Regions from separate parts of the Ureibacillus sp. GCM10028918 genome, predicted to be linked through region 1. Evidence: riboswitches for the same ligand, from Rfam matches in the RefSeq annotation. Region 1 holds a riboswitch; the other holds the start of a gene.
What was found. Region 1 has a riboswitch for cyclic di-GMP ahead of ACFQU5_RS19580 (sensor domain-containing diguanylate cyclase). Riboswitches for the same ligand answer to the same signal wherever they lie in the genome.
Positions count from the first base shown of each region.

Region 2: linked by a shared signal. The riboswitch ahead of ACFQU5_RS12440 (DUF5667 domain-containing protein) and the one ahead of ACFQU5_RS19580 (sensor domain-containing diguanylate cyclase) in region 1 are both predicted to bind cyclic di-GMP.

Region 1 covers NZ_JBHTFK010000041.1:64,695-73,386, reverse strand. Annotated here, with positions in the region: gene ACFQU5_RS19590 (M20/M25/M40 family metallo-hydrolase) at 260-1,615, opposite strand; gene ACFQU5_RS19585 (AbgT family transporter) at 1,634-3,172, opposite strand; cyclic di-GMP riboswitch class I at 3,772-3,853, shown strand; gene ACFQU5_RS19580 (sensor domain-containing diguanylate cyclase) at 4,104-5,606, shown strand; gene ACFQU5_RS19575 (OmpA family protein) at 6,284-7,693, shown strand; gene bioB (biotin synthase BioB) at 7,763-8,692, opposite strand, start outside.
Region 2 covers NZ_JBHTFK010000013.1:29,229-37,920, forward strand. Annotated here, with positions in the region: gene ACFQU5_RS12425 (DEAD/DEAH box helicase) at 1-515, shown strand, start outside; gene ACFQU5_RS12430 (methyl-accepting chemotaxis protein) at 966-2,651, shown strand; gene ACFQU5_RS12435 (sensor domain-containing diguanylate cyclase) at 2,938-4,512, opposite strand; cyclic di-GMP riboswitch class I at 4,815-4,896, shown strand; gene ACFQU5_RS12440 (DUF5667 domain-containing protein) at 4,966-6,363, shown strand; gene ACFQU5_RS12445 (SpoIIE family protein phosphatase) at 6,655-7,794, shown strand; gene ACFQU5_RS12450 (CheR family methyltransferase) at 7,941-8,692, opposite strand, start outside.

The sequences.
Region 1 (8,692 bases):
CTTAATGTTTCTTCATAGAGGAGCTAGATTGATCAAATCAAATCAAATCAAATCGAATAAAATCAAATTAAAGGAAATGCAAAAAACGTTTGGGTAGTGATTGTAATCAATCCGAAATAATAAAAAAGTGCAAATTCAGTATATTAGAATTTGCACTTCTTTACTTGTGAAGTCTATTGATTTTATCTGCGGAAGTAGTGGTCAGGTCCCGGAAAGATAAAATCGACTGTAATGCTTCACTTATTTAGTTTTTGCTGCTCTAAGCATATTCCCCAAGTTCATGAATAACCTGACAAGTACATTTAATCCCATTGAAAAAGTTGTCTAGTCCAAGATTCTCGTTCGGTGAATGGTTGCCTTGGTCAAAGTTTGCATAGGGCACAACGATGGATGGCAAGTTTAGAATCTTGGTCCATACATAATCAGGCAGGCTTCCTCCCAGGCTTGGTTGTAGCACCGGTTCCATTCCATAACTTGTTCGTACTGCATCTGTTACGACTTTGACTACATCCAGTTCAGCGGGCGTCCTGGATGGTTGCATAGCACCTATACGGGACACTTTCACACCGGGTGAAAATTTATTGACATGGTTACAAACCTTTTCATAAATATCATCAGGGTCCTGATCGACTACGAGGCGTATATCCAGCTTAAGGTTTGCCTTTGCAGGAATGATCGTCTTCGCCCCTTCACCGCCGTATCCGCTGGTAAATCCAGCTATATTGAATGTCGGTTCCATTGTTAGTTTATGATAATAGGTTTCTCCATCCATATCCAGATCATTATATCCGATTTGTTCTGCCACTTGTTCGCGGTTGAAAGGGAGGTTTCGAATCAGTTCTTTTTCTTTTTCCGAAGGTTTCCGGATATTATCATAGAAGCCTTCTATTAAAACTTTTCCATCTCGATCACGCATCGTGTGCATTAAGTCAATTAGTTGCCATGCCGGGTTAGGAACAATGTTTCCTTTGTTGCCCGAATGGTTATCCCAATCTGCTCCTTGGGCTGTCAATTCCAAATAGAGCATTCCTCTTACGCCAAGCAACACAAACGGTGCTCCGGAAGAGTGCATAGGTCCATCAGATGTATAGACAAGGTCGGCTTTCAATAAATCCCGATTGGTTTCAACGAAGGAAGCTAGATTTCTGCTGCCAACTTCTTCTTCTCCTTCAATGACCATTTTTATATTAATCGGAAGTTCACCAATGGAATCCAGATATGTTTTAATCGCCAACACTTGCGCCAGGAATTGACCTTTATTGTCTCCTGCGCCTCGACAATAGATTTTATTATCCTTGATTGTTGGTTCAAAAGGAGGTGAATTCCATTCCTCCAGTGGATCTGCGGGCTGAACATCATAATGCCCATAGATTAATAATGTAAAAGCGTCGGGATCCTTCATGATTTCCCCGTAAACAACGGGATGGCCACCTGTGTCAATTAATCTCGTATTATTCAATCCTGCTTCGTCCAGCATCCCTTTTACTAATTGGGCACAATCTTCCATGCCTATATTTTCGGCACTTATACTCTTCTGTCTAAGCAAGGTAAATAATTGCTCCAAGTACTCATCTCTTCTGTCTGCCAAGATACTATTCAATTTTGAACTATTCATCATAACCCCCACTTTCAATTATTTTAAATACATATCTACCCCTGGTCCGACTGGAATTCCAAATAGGCCAAAGATGCATATCATGATGATCCAAACAAATAAGAATGCGATGGTATAAGGGAATATTAAAGAAATATGCGTCCCTAGCCCGGCCTTTTTATCATATTTGGTAATAAATACGAGCATGATCGCCACAAACGGATTAAGTGGCGTAATCATATTTGTTGCCGAATCCGCAACCCGGTAGGCCACTTGTATAAATGCCGGATGGAAATCTAATAGCATCAGCATAGGTACGAAGACTGGTGCCAGGACTGACCATAAAGCAGTACCGCTTGTAATAAAGAGACTTAATACAGCCGTTAATAATACAAATAGAATAATAACCGGGAAACCAGTGAAATTAATGGATTTAAGCAGTTCTGATCCGTCCACGGAAATCCATATTGCCAAATTACTCCATTGAATATAAGCAATAAACTGTGCAATGGCGAATGCCAATACAATGAAGGTACTCATATCCTTGATTCCATCAACCATAAAATTCGTTACATCACTTGAATTCTTGATTTTCTTGACGGATACACCATATGTAATCCCTATCGTTAAGAAGAAGAATAGAAGAAACATCGTGATTCCATCCAAAAACGGTGAGGGAATGAATCCACCAGTTTCATTTCTTAAAGGACTATTTGGGATAAATAAACATATAGCAACAAAACCAATATATATTAATGCTGAAATCACTGTATTTCTTAAGGCTTTTGTTTCTAACGGCCCAACTGCTGTTATTGCTTCTTCTTGCCCGCTTCCTTTATAAGCGCCCAACTTTGGCTCAATGATCCGTTCAGTAACGAATGCACCCGTAATCGTAAGTACGAAAACAGATATACTCATAAAAATCCAGTTATCAATAGGGGTTACCACAATGTCACTACTGATGGTTTTTGCAGCATCCGTCGAGATTCCCGAAATAAGTGCATCAAAATCCGTAATTAAAATATTGGCAGTAAAACCAGCACCGACACCCGCAATCCCTGCAGCCATTCCTGCCAAAGGATGCCTTCCAACAGCAAGGAAAACCATTGCCGCTAAAGGAGGAACTACAACATACGCTCCATTTGATGCAATATTGCCAAGGATTCCGATAAACAACACGGCATATGTAATAATAGCTTTTGGAGCACCCAAGATGGTTTTCTTTATGGCAGCTTCAAATAAACCAATTTTTTGGCATAGGCCAATCCCCAACATTAATGCAAGGACGACTCCCAGCGGGTTAAAGCTAACAAAATTATCTATCGCTGATCCTAATATAAATGCTAACCCTTCAGTAGAGATTAAACTTTTGACGAATATTTCTTCTCCTGTTCCTGGATGTATAACAGAAACTCCGAAGGCATGTACCAGCCAAGAAACCAAAATACACAATAGAGCTAAACAGATAAACAAAACAAATGGATTGGGAAGACGATTTCCCAATCGCTCAATTCCATTAAGAAATCGAATAAACCCTTTTGGCTTTTCTAATTGAATTTTTGCCGATGGTTCTAGCAAGTCAATCACTCCTTTTATAATTTTTGAGAATAAGTTCGATAGAAAAAAGTGTATACAGTCGACAGTTGATAAGACAGAATTTGGCTTATTGTTATGAAAACAAATGGTTGTATCTAAATCTGGTAATATTGTTTTTTGCCTTCTCAAAATCTATCAACAAAAAACTTGTCAACCTATCTTCCGTTATGTATTTCCATCATTTTTCTAGATGACACTAAAGGAATTATATGTAACCTTAGGTAATCTTCCGTTGAACTCGGTTATAAACTCCCGATTTAGCAGTCTAGGCAGAATAAATTAAGTAGTTTTACAACATTTAATTTAAGGAACTAAGACTCTAAATGGTCTTATTTAATATACTTAAAAATCTGAAAATTGTAAATATTATTCAGAAAAAAAGAGTAAGAGGAATCGTCTCTTTCTCCTTAAGCCATTCTATGCTTATCGTCCTTCTCTTCATGCGAGTCTTTAATTCTCAGCACATCCTCATAAAATAGAAAGTACATCAAATCTAATAATTATTGCGAGTAAATATATCTCTTCTCGGCTGTTTACGATATGGTATATTAATATTAAATTAATAATAATTTCATACTATAATTTTATGGGGGCAAACTACTTGAAAAAGTAGGACGCAAAACTATAGGGGCTAAGTCATTGATATGCCAGCCAGTTGCGAATGTATTTTGTCTTTTCGGGCGCCCTATACACGTATAGGGTTTTTTAGCGTTTATCTAAGCGGTTCCAAAATAGGATATAACGTTTTCGATCATTAATCGAATGTTTGTTATAAAAAATACAAATACTAGTGATGGCTTATGTGCATTTATTTTATATGTTCAAGTAAAGTTGTAAATAGAAATGACAAGACTAACTACATTATAGGAGTGTGATGTGAAAGTCACATTATCAGATAAGTGAGGGAAACAGATTGAAACTAAAATTAATGACCATTCTTGTAGTTGGTTTTTCAATGGCTCTTTTTATCTCACTGCTCTTATCATATTTAACTCCGATGCTGTTAGAAGAGGCGACTGAGCTTGATCGTATTGATACATTAGAAGATGTGAAGAGAGTAAATAACAATATACTTTCGAATGTGGATGTTTTGGGAATCATGACTCGTGATTGGGCGGTTTGGGATGATACCTATAATTATATGATCTATAAAAACGAAAAGTATCTTCAGCGGAATCTTGATAAAATCACATTAGAAAATAATCAGGTAGATTTCTATGTGTTCATCGATAATCAAAAACAATTAGTCTTACAGTTAGGGTATAGCTTGGAGGAAAAGAAACCAACTGAATTAGAATCAGACTTTTATAAAACATTCTTGCCACTTTTAACTAACCAGGATAGAGTTAGCGAAACACGTCTAGTTAGTACGGCTAATGGCTTAGCCATGACTTCGCTTGAAACAATTTATCAAAGTAACGGAGAAGGTCCATCAGTTGGGACATTAATAATGGGTCGACTAATCAATGATTACAGCATAAAAGAAATGTCCGATGAACTTTCGTTAAATCTTTCTCTTAAACCTATTGAAGTAAACAAAGTTGAACAACAATTCAATGTTGAAAATATTAGTGAAACTTTATTAACAGGTTCATTACTATTAAGTGATTACTCTAAAGACTCTGTCTATCAGATAAGTTTTGATCATAAACGAAATTTTTATTTAGAGGAAAAAAAGACTGTACGCCAAATTACCATCTATTTAGTTGCTGCAAGTTTATTTTTCATAATACTTGTCATTTTTCTTCTAAATCGCTTCATACTCAGTCGGGTAGGCAATCTCTCGTGGCAATTAAATCAGATTCAGGAGAATAAGGATATTAAAGCGAGGGTTACACAAAGTAAATACTTTAAGGATGAATTGTTTATTCTTGAGAGTTCAATTAATCAAATGCTTTCTTCATTAGAAGAAAAACATAATGAGACAAGTCATTTAGCCTATTATGATCAACTGACGCTGCTTCCAAATCGTTATTTATTTTTTACGGAATTCAGTAGGAGAACCCAACATAATAAAGGTGAATTAGCCATTCTATTCCTTGATTTAGATGGTTTTAAACAAGTAAATGACGTTTACGGGCATGAGATAGGTGATGCCTTATTGAAAGAAGTTGCTAGAAGAATTCTGCCTATCGTGATGGAATATAATGGTATCGCTGCCAGGTATGGCGGTGATGAATTTATGATATTACTAGAAGATATAACAAGTTCAAATTTGGAAATAATCGCTCAAAAGATTTTATCAGAAGTAAAATCGGGGTTTCATTTTTCTTCCATTAAAACATTTGTTACAGGTACTATTGGAATCAGCCTATACCCTAAAGACGGGGATACACTAGAACTATTGTTAAAGAACTCGGATATAGCTATGTACGAGGCAAAAAGAAAAGGGAAAAACCAATATAAGTTTTTTTAAGAGGCAAGAATCCATCGGAAATAATTATGTTGCATGCTGAGCCATAAGAAGAAATAGGTTCACAACGTAAAACCGATTCAAATAGACCATCACCTTAGTATGGCGGTCTATTCTTTGCAATTAGTTGAAATGGTGTTTAAAGGGTGTCCCAAGAGCTTTGCTTTTGGGGCATCTTTAAATGATGAACAGATAAAATAATGGTGTAATTTGATATCTATGTTTTCTATGGGCAAGCTTGATTCAAATAAGTAAAGGACTTATTTACTTGAATTAACTATCCAAAACGTTGCTTTTCTAGAAGTAACAAGTAACAGTTTCAAGATGACTATTAAAAGGCTAGTTTCCACTGAAATAAGAACGCCTATTAATTTAACCGACCAACACTTTGTTAATGTACTTAAAGTGGACAAAGAGTTTTTTCACAAATGATGTCATTATTGTTGGCGCTAGTATAAAAGTTAGCCAACTTATTACAAAAGTATATGAAAACTAGGTATTAAAAAAAGCATAAGGTTACTGTAGTCGTTACACTGGTATCTGATAAATAGATTCCCCAATAAAATTTATAGGTTGCAATATTCTATAAAAATGATATTTATCCTAGGGCTATGAACTTATTCCAAAATTTACAAAAGTCATTTAACTTATATAAAGAATTGGAATTTTAGGAGGGGACTATGGAGAGGAAAACAACCTGGTTTATACTTATTTTTGTAACACTATTATTCTTAGTTGCCTGTGAGAGTAATGGGGAAACACAGACAAAAGAAGAGAAAAGTAGTGGTATTGTTACAGAACAATTAAATGGAGAACAAAAAGAAGAGTCAGAAAATAAAGTTGATGAAACTAATTCTACTGATATCCAATTAAGTGGAGAAGTAGTAAACGAAAATGGAAAGATTGTAGTCAAAGGGAATAGTAATTTAATGGAAGGTACAATAGTAGAAATTGATTGGCTGGACCGGCCATTTTCAGTTCGAAATCCGATTTGCCTTCTTTGTGATAAAGGTGCAGAAGTCGATCAAAATGGGGATTTTACATTTGAAATCCCGACAGATTTAAAGGACAACGGTTATGTTTTAGTAACAATTGAAGTTGCGCTTGGAGGCTTGGCGCAGACAGATGAGGTTAAGGCTGTTTATGGTGAGTATGGGGAGAACTTTAAAGGACCATTTGTCTATAAATATGAATTGTTGGACGAAGAATACCAAAAAATCTTCGCTTCCCTTCTGGTGTTACCTAGAAGGGAAAAAACTGTATATCCGATTGAAACACCAAAAAGGGAAAAGGTTCCTCAAGATTATGGAAGTACGAATGTATGGGTCGAAACAGAATTAACGAATGATCATCACTATTTCTATGTAAACGGGAAATCCAATTTATTAGAAGGAACAGAGATGGTTGCTTCTTATTTTTCATCTAAAGAGGCTGCTGTCGCGCAAAATTGGGTAAGTTCCAGAGCCAATGTCGTTAGTGATGGGTCGTTTTCATTACAGATTCCATATGACACTATTACAGAAACAGGTACGATGGTTATTACTTCAAAACCTCAAAGTTCGCATTTACTGCAAACAAAAATGAACCAAACTTACGGGGAATCCTTTGAAAAAATGAGTGGTGAGCAGGTAGTTCCAAATGAGGAAGGCGGGAATATGATTGAAATCGTCCTGCATCCGGAACCGCCAATTGTTAACGCTCCGGAAGATACAAGTGTTACCACAGATGGGGAAGAAACAAAAATCCAATTACCTGATGACATTTTATTTGATCATGATCAAAGCGTTTTGAAACCTGATGCCCAAAAAACATTGAATGAGCTGATAACAAACTTAGCATCATTGAAAGAGGATACGGTAATTCAAATTAATGGCCATACGGATAATACAGGTGATGACCAATATAATCTTACGTTATCAGAAAAAAGAGCAAAATCGGTCGAAACGTATATACGACAAAGCGGAAAAGTGGACCATATCAAGATGAGTACAGCAGGTTATGGTGAAACCATGCCGCTTGCATTGAATAATTCTGAAGAAGGCAAAGCAAAAAACCGCCGGGTCGAAATTGTGATTAATCCGAAATACTAATAAAAGTGCAAATTCAGTTTAGTAGAATTTGCACTTTTTTGCTTTTGGAATCTATTAAGTTGATCCTGATTACACTCTGCTAAGTTCTTCCTGTTTCTCTGTCAGTTCAATCTCAAAACCAAGATCCTCTAGCATTCGATAGTCCATGTTTTCTTCTTGGCCAGCAGTTGTCAGGTAATCGCCAACAAAGATACTATTGGCAGCGTATAAGGCGAGGGGTTGTAATGTCCGTAGATTCACTTCGCGACCACCTGCGACTCGAATTTCCTTTGTTGGGTTCATATAGCGGAACAAAGCGAGCACTTTTAAGCAATACCTTGGGTTTAATTCCTTCGTTCCTTCTAGCTTTGTCCCATCTATGGCGTTAAGGAAATTAATTGGAATCGAATCTGCATCAAGCGCTCTTAATGCCCGGGCAATATGAACAACATCTTCCTTCGTTTCTTTCATACCGATGATGGCTCCAGAACAAGGGGAAATCCCGTGTTTCTTGACAATGTCAATTGTATTGATTCGATCATCGTATGTGTGCGTTGTTGTAATATAGTTATGATGACGCTCGGAAGTGTTCACGTTATGATTATAGCGATCGACACCCGCTTGTTTTAACTGTTCTGCCTGCTCTTCCTTCAACAATCCGAGGCAAGCGCAAACTTTTAAACCGTATTTTTCTTTAATTTCAGCAACTGCTTCACTTACTACTTTCACATCTTTTCGGGTTGGTCCGCGTCCACTCGCTACGATACAATATGTGCCGATTTTATTTTCAAACGCACGTTTGGCACCCTCTAGAATCTCCTCTTTTGTAATAAATGGATATTTTTCAATGGGAGCAGTTGATTTGGATGATTGTGAACAGTAACCGCAATCTTCCGGACAATATCCACTTTTTGCATTCATGATCATATTTAACTTCACTTTTTTACCATAGTAATGCTTTCGAATTTGAAAGGCGCCATGAAGCAACGGAAGTAATTCATCGTCATTAATATTTAAAAT
Region 2 (8,692 bases), on a different contig from region 1:
GCTCAGCAAAATTTGAACAACTCATGAGAATTTTGGAGGAATCTAAAGCGTCTGGTCGAAGAGTATTGATCTTTTCACAGTTTACGAAAATGCTGCAGCTTATTGGAAAGAAATTGACAATGCTTGGTCAATCCTATTTCTATCTCGACGGACAAACGCCTTCAGAAGAAAGAGTGGAACTTTGTCATCGATTTAATGATGGGGAACAAGAGCTATTTTTAATTTCACTAAAAGCTGGGGGAACTGGTTTGAATTTAACTGGAGCAGATACTGTTATCTTGTACGATCTCTGGTGGAATCCAGCTGTAGAGGATCAAGCAGCCGACCGGGCGTATCGAATGGGGCAGAAAAATGATGTTCAGGTTATTAAAATGGTGGCAAAGGGTACAATCGAAGAGAAGATGAATGTACTCCAAGCGAAAAAGAGAGACCTCATTTCTGAGATTATCGATTCCGATGCGAAAACCTCAACCTCTTTAACGGAAGAAGATATTAGAGAAATATTAATGATCTAAAATTAAATAGACTGTTTTAAAGGTCAGACTATAATCCATGAACCGAAAAAAGGAGGTGTTTCTATACGAAACATCTCTTTTTACTTATGGCAAAGTTTCTCCCGTATTTTCCTTTTTTAGGGTTATGAAAACTCCCGTGAAGGTTTAAAAGCTTTTGAAACATTAATCTTTTTTATATTTAAACTGATAGAAAATGAACCAAGTTGCATCTTACATCCTACTATTTAAATAGTAATTATTACTTAAAGTATAAGTGATTTAATTGCAAATATTTACAACTATTTATGAAATAACATCATATTGAGTTAATAAAAGGAGATAATCTAGGGCTAATTACTTTATTTTAAGTAGATTAATAGATACAATGGAGCAGAAAAGTTGATTGTATACAAAAATAATTATGGGAAGGTATGTATTTTAGTAATAAACTAGTAATTGGAGGAAAATAATATGAGTATTGCAAAAAAAATGCTAGCTTCATTTTCAGCCGTTATTATTTTAATGATAATTATCGGTGGAACTAGTATTTATAGTTTAAACAATTTAAATAATGAATATGAAAATATTATCGAGAAGAATATTAAACAACTTGCTGTCATTAATGATGTTCGACGCTATGTACCCCTGCAACAGTTACAAATGCGCTCATATATACTGGAAGATTCAACAAAACAGTTGGAGTTATTAGAACAGCGTCTGGATGAGGTATCAGGTTTCCTAGATGAGCTTAAAGAAATTAATGCTCATGAGGAATTTAATGTTAAGATTCAATCAGCAATTGAGTATGAAAATCAGTTGATAGAATTAGGAAATGAATTAGTTGCAGCAGTCCAAAATGGTGACACTGCAAGAGGTACAGAGATTGTTTTAGTAGAAGCATACGATGCAAGTACATTACTTGTAAACACAATCGAAGAAATACAAGTAAGAGAATATGAGATTATTAATTCCGTAAAAGATGAGGCAGCTAAACAGGCGAAAAAGGGGACTACGATAATTATTGCAGTTATTTTTATTGCAATTCTCGTAAGTGTTGGTATCGTATTACTTTTAAACCGTATGATTACATACCCGATAAAACGTGTCTCAGAAGCGGCTAAAGTTGTTGCTGAAGGGAATCTATCCAAAGAGGAAATTAAAGTTCATTCAAAAGATGAAATTAAAACATTAGTTGATTCATTTAACGAAATGAAGGCTTCATTACGATCAATCATTCAAAATACAAATCATAATGCGAATTTACTTGCTTCTAGTGCGGAGGAATTATTAGCAAGTACAGATGAAGTAAATAACCTATCTCAGTCTGTTTCTAAAAATATTGAGATTACAGCACAAGCAGTTGAAGAAAATGCTTACTCTTCTAATGAAAGTGCATCTGCTATGGCTGAGACAGCAAGTGGAGTCCAACGCATTGCAGAGTCAACAACATCTTTACAAGAAAAAGCAATCGATACAAAAGCTGTTGCGAAATCCGGTGGACAAACTGTTGATGATGCACAAAATCAGATGCAAGTTATTTACCAATCTTCAGAGCAAGTCACAAAGTTAATCAACAAGCTGACAATTCAAATTAATGAAATAAGTAATATTTCAGCAGTCATTACTGGAATCACAGAGCAAACGAATCTTTTAGCATTAAATGCAGCAATTGAAGCGGCACGTGCCGGAGAGCATGGAAAAGGCTTTGCTGTCGTTGCAGATGAGGTTCGTAAACTAGCTGAGGAATCAAAAGCATCAGCTACTCAAATTGTTAGCCTAACTCAAGAAATTGTCGGAGATGCAAAAACAGTTCAACAAGCTGTTGGCTATAGTTTAGCGAATGCACAAGATGGTGTAGAGCTTATTAAAGAAGCAGGCGCCGCATTTGATCAAATCCATCTGGCCATTAACGAAATCACAGATCAAGTAACGGATATCTCTTCTGTTACAGAAGAGATATCAGCAGCAGCTGAACAAGTTGCTGCATCTGTAAGCCAAGTGTCAACTAATTCCCAGAGCACGGCTGCTATTGCTGCAGAAGTAAGCGGAGCAGTTCAAGAACAAGTAGCGACAATCGAAGAGATCAATAGTGTGTCTAAGGATTTAGGGGGAAAAGCAGTAATACTGCAACAAAGCATTCAGCATTTTAAACTATAAATTATGAAGGGCAGTCACCATACGTGGCTGCTTTTTTACATTGTAAAGAACAAGGGAATATCTATTCTAAATTAACAGGTTTAATGTTAGGATTAATAACTAAAAAAAAGCAATTCCATTTTTTAAAGTGTACCTTTAATCCGAGGTTTTTAACGAGTTTCTTAAACTCCGTCTTCAAGATGTGGGTTTAATAGATTTGCTTATCAAGAAAAATGTAAACTTTGCCAGACAAGGCAACCAACGCAGTATGAGCGCGTTGGTTCCTTATCTGAAGCCGCTCCAGTAACTAATCCTGTCCCCATAACGTAGTTTGATTTCGTCCATTTTCTTTTGATCTGTACAACGCTTTATCAGCAAATAAAAATAAATCATCTAAGGAATCAGAATGGGTAGGGAATTCTGAAACCCCGAGTGAAATGTTTATGGGTTTGCCCACCGGACTTATTGTATTCGCTATTGTAGTTCGAATCTTTTCTGAAAGAGAATAGGCTTCTGAAGAGTTAGTATCCGGTAGTAATAAAATAAATTCTTCTCCACCATAACGGAAAAATCCATCTTTCGTTCTAATTGCTGATCGAACGGTTTGAGCTAAAAACTTTAAAACCTCATCCCCCATTTGATGTCCATAACTATCATTAATCAATTTAAATCGATCGATATCGATTGCAACTAAAGAAAACAACTGTCCCTCACCTGCTAAATAAGATATCACTTTATTAAGTTTTTTTCGATTTGACAAACCTGTAAGGGCATCCGTCATAGCTTCTTCTTTCAATAAGGTGTTATTATTTTCAACCGCCTCAATGGCAATAATCAAGCTTTTCGTTAAAAGATCAGCTTCCCGATTCCAGTGTGAATTAAAAACAGGGGGATGAATTTGCTTGTCTGTACCAAATTGATTCACGACATCCGCTAAGTCAATAAACGGTTTAGCCAGCTTTCTAGCAAAGCTTAAAGAAACTATAAGTAAAATGATAAAAGGTAAAAGAAAGATCAATAGAAGATTTTGTATATGTTTTTGTAACAGTCCATCGACATAGGAAACAGGTGTCTGCTGTACAACTCCCCAACCTATTTCAGAAAGATAGTTATATGCTGCTAGCATTGGCACACCTTCAGAGTTTGTAACACGTTCCATCCCACTTTGTCCCTGTACAAGCTTTGGAATGATTGGATTGTCTATTACACCTTCTCCAATACGATTTGTTTTAGGGTGAAATAATAAAGTACCATTTGGCCCGACTACATAGTAATAAGAACCGTTCTGGTCAATAATATCGTTACCTAGTATTTCATTAAGAACATTTTTTTCTTGTAAGTAAATAGAGCCACCAATAATGCCCTTATAATTTCCTTTATTATCATAATAAGGTTCACTCATCAAAACGAGTATACGGCCTGTAGGTGCCTTATACGGCGCTGTCAGCATTGGCTTTTTTGCATCTACTACATCTTTTGTAACCCCGGTAATATAATTTCCTTTTATACCCACACTGATAGGGGCTATATCTCGAACAAATCCCGTTTCATCAACCCATGCTAAAGAATTGAAGTATCGACTATTATTCCGCAGCAGCTCTAGATGTTCTTGAATCTCTTCATCTGTCATATTAGGATTATTTGAGAGAAATTGTGTGGTTTCTTGTAAACTTATTCTCATAGATTTAAATAAGGAATTTACTGAACTACTTAATTTCTCTGATTTTGATGAGTTAAGAGTTAAATAAGTATCAGTTAAGGATTTCTTTTCAGACTGATAAGATGCGAACAAGAGAATGAAAGTAGTAGATAGCACGGATGCTATTATAAGAAACATTAATAAACTTGTTAGTTTGAATTTTCGATTTGATAGATTCTTCATATAAAATACCAATCCTGATTATGTAAATTAATTTTAGAACAACTTATTAAGTTTAACATAAATGTTATGAGAGTTTGCTTATATTTCAAAAGGAAAATAACGAACCAGTTATAAGAGAATACAAATGAGTTCTCTATTCGGGATTGCCCTTATGTGATGAAAATAAATCTAAACAACATGTAAATCTATATCTACATGTAATGAATTAGATAGTAAAACTATTGGGAAATATTATATATAGTATTTTTGACGCTAATGGACTATATTTAATATAAATGAAGTGAACGATAACTTTGTTCCTCATTTGAAAAAGGCAAATCTATTGAAAGATAGAGACGCAAAGTCACAGATCTAAGGGGTAACTAGGATGGCTGGGCTACCAAATGAAGAATGTGAATCTACTTCAAAAAAGAGTGATTTATTTTCTTCCAAAAATTATTGGAGGGACTTTTAATGTCTAGATTAAATGTGAAAGTAAGAAATGTTTTTACAACAGGTGTAGTAGCCGCAACCTTGGCTATAGGCTCAACTCAAGTATTTGCAAATGAGGAGACTCAAGAGGAAGTACAAGGAGTAGTTCAAGAGGAAGTTACTGAGAAAGAAACAACTGTTTCTATCGAGGAAGAAACTACAACTGATGATGTGGCAACAGATGCTCCAACAATTGAGAATCCTGAAGTTGCATCAGAGGAAACTGCATCTACGACTGAAGAAAATTCCGATGAAGTACAGGAAACTGAAACTACAGTAAATGAACCGGTTGAAGAAGAGACGGTTGTAGAGGAACCGTCATTATTACCAGGAGACTTTTTCTATTTCTTCAAACAGTTTACTGAAAATATTAAGCTAGCACTAACTTTTGATGACCAAAAAGAGGCGGAATTGCTAGTATCTTTAACAGAAGAACGTATAGCTGAAGCAGAGGCATTGTTTGCTGCGGGTGAAGAGGATTTAGCGAAGGAAGCTTTAGAAAAGGCTATAGAACAACAAGTTTTAGCACTAAATCAAGTAGAGGATGTTGAAGCATCAGAAGAAATAGAAACAGAAGTACCGACTGAAGCGACTGAAGAATCAGAGGAAACAGTCCAGGTAGATGGTACAGAAGAAGCTGAGGGAAATGAAGAAGCAGCGACAGAAGAAGATGCAGACCGTGCTGCTCTGATTGCCAAGTTTTCAGCGAATATTTTAGCACTGCAAGCGGTTCTTGAAAAAGTTGGAAATCCAACTGCGAAAGAAGCAATTGCTAAAAATATCGAAAAAGCCCAAGAAAAGCTAGACAAGAAAGTAACGAAAAAGTTAGCTCAATTAGAGAAAAAACAAAAAAAGACTCAAGCGGAAACGATAGGTTCGAATGATGCAACAAATACAGAAATAAATGAAGAAACAAAAAACGATGCTACAGCTGCAACTGCTGCTGAGCAGATTGAAAATGACAATATTGCTGTAGAGGAAGTAACAAACAGTAAAACACTTTCTGTGACACCAGCAGTTATTGATACAAAAGAACAAAAAACTTCAGCTACTCCAGTGAAAAAAGCTGAAGTAAAACAGACTCAAACGCCAGCAACAAAACAAGTAGAAAAAGTGAACAAGAACGTAGAACAAAAGCCTGAGCAAGCTGTGGAACAACAAGAAAAAGCAGCAGAGAAACAATTACAAGCTGTGGAAAAACAAGCCAAAGCGCAGGAAAACAGTGCGCAAAAACAGCAACAGCAAGCAGAAAAACAAGCGGTTAAGCAACAGCAACAAGAGCAAAAACAAGAGCAAAAACAAGAGCAAAAACAAGATGCAAAACAGCAAAACGATCAAAATAAATCCCAGGAAAAAGGAAACAAAGGAAACAAAGAGTAACTTTTAATTAGCTGCAAAGGCATAATAATAGGGATTGTTTTACTAAACCACTTTTCCAATTTTTTTGGCAAAAGTGGTTTTTTTTTATTTATATAGGGTAATAGAATATGAGGAAGAAGATTATCTAACTGATTGAATGTTCAGATAAAAGTAATGTATCTATATTCTTGTATAATAAAAGAAATAAGATTAGTTTACTAGCGATAAAATATATTCAGGTCTGTCTCATTACTCTGAATGGAGGATTTTGAATATTTTATACCAATATAACTAGAATAGGGGAAATAAAAAGTGACAATTCTTCTAGTCGATGATAATAAAGTAAATTTATTTGTCATTGAAAAAATATTAAATAATGTAGGTTATAATGACTGTGTTTCCTTAACTTCTGCACAGGAGCTTTTTGACTATCTACAACTTGATGCTCCAAATTCAATTTCCAAGAATGTAGACTTAATATTGCTTGATATCATGATGCCTGAAATTGATGGAATCGAGGCATGTAGAATTATTAAAGCGAATAATCGTTATAAAGATATCCCGATAATTTTTGTTACAGCGTTAGATGATAAAAATAAATTAGCAGAAGCGCTTGATATGGGTGGCATGGACTATATAACAAAGCCTATTGATAAAGTGGAGCTGCTTGCACGAATTCGAGCAGCGTTACGCTTGAAGGCGGAATTAGATTGGCATACACAACACGAAAAGAAAATCCAATATGAATTAGATCTTGCAACAAATGTTCAAAGGAGTCTGCTTAGTCCACCTTTAAAGGAAAAAAACATACAACTGGAGGTATCCTATTTACCATCATTCAACTTAGCCGGGGACATGTATTATTGGCATAAAATAAGTGAACATCGCTATGCAGTTATCCTATTAGATATGATGGGTCATGGAATTTCCGCTTCACTGCTTTGTATGTTTATCTCCTCTGTATTAAGAGAAGCAATCAAACAAATTGTAGATCCAGTCGATGTGGTAAAGGAGCTTAACCGATATATGGCTCAATTACATAATGAAAAAGAATCCATACCATATTATTTTACCGCGATTTATTTAGTAATAGATACAGAGGCAAAAACAATAGAATATGTAAATGCAGGACATCCACATGGTTATGTATATCTTGATGAAGAACATATTATTCCGTTAAATCAAGGTAGTTGCGCCATTGGATTCTTTGACGAAATCAAAGTAGAAAAACAAATCATTCACTATCAAAAAGAAGCTCAAATTATTTTATTCACGGATGGTTTACTCGAAGCAATCGCACCAGATGAATTTGAAGCGGAAGAACGAATTAAAAATTTAACACAGCAAACATGGAGTGGGTCGGAAATGCTGTTAGATGAACTTCTGCCAAAGGAAAAGCAACAGAACCAACCGGATGATATGTGTCTTGTTCTTTTGAAAGTTCAAGACTAGAGAAAAGAGATTTGGACATAAATAAAAGCTTAAACGAAAAATCAATTTCTACTACATCAATAAAAACGATTTTTCTACATCAAAAAAAACCATTTTTCTATTGAAGAAAAATGGTTTTTTTTTGTCTTTTGACTGGCCGTTTTATATTATTCTATTTTTTCATAAATACGTTCATTTCCATTTACTTCGTTATAACTTGGCATGATATCGATAAAGCGAAGCGTTTCTTTATCTCCAAGACCGAGATAGCCGCCTTGCACTAAGCTTTCATAAAATAAATGATGTACTTGATTTTGTAGCCTCTGTGTAAAGTAGATAAGAACGTTACGGCAAATGATAATATGAAATTCATTAAATGATTGATCTGTAACTAAGTTATGTTGTGCAAAGATGATATTCTTTAATAGTGATTTATGAAAGTAAGCATACTGTCTATCAGTATTATAGTACTGAGAAAAGGACTCTTTTCCTCCAGCAAGCTGATAATTTTTTGTATAAGCCTGCATTTTATGGATTGGGAATACGCCATTCTTTGCCTTTTCCAGGACATCTTCATTCATATCGGTAGCATAAATTACCGTTTTCTCCATTAAGCCTTCTTCTTCCATCAAAATAGCCATTGAAAATACTTCTTCGCCAGTTGCACACCCTGCATGCCAAATACGAATTTCAGCATTATCACGCAGTTTCGGAATTACTTCATTTCTAAAGGCTTTGAAGAAAGAAGGATTTCGAAACATTTCGGTCACGTTAATTGAAAAATCATTTAAAATCTGATGTAAATAGTCTTCGTCATGAATAATCATATTTGTTAACTCAGTAATGGTAGAAAGATTGCTTACCTTCATTCGATTCTGAATTCTTCGTGATATAGAAGAACGATTATATAAACGAAAAT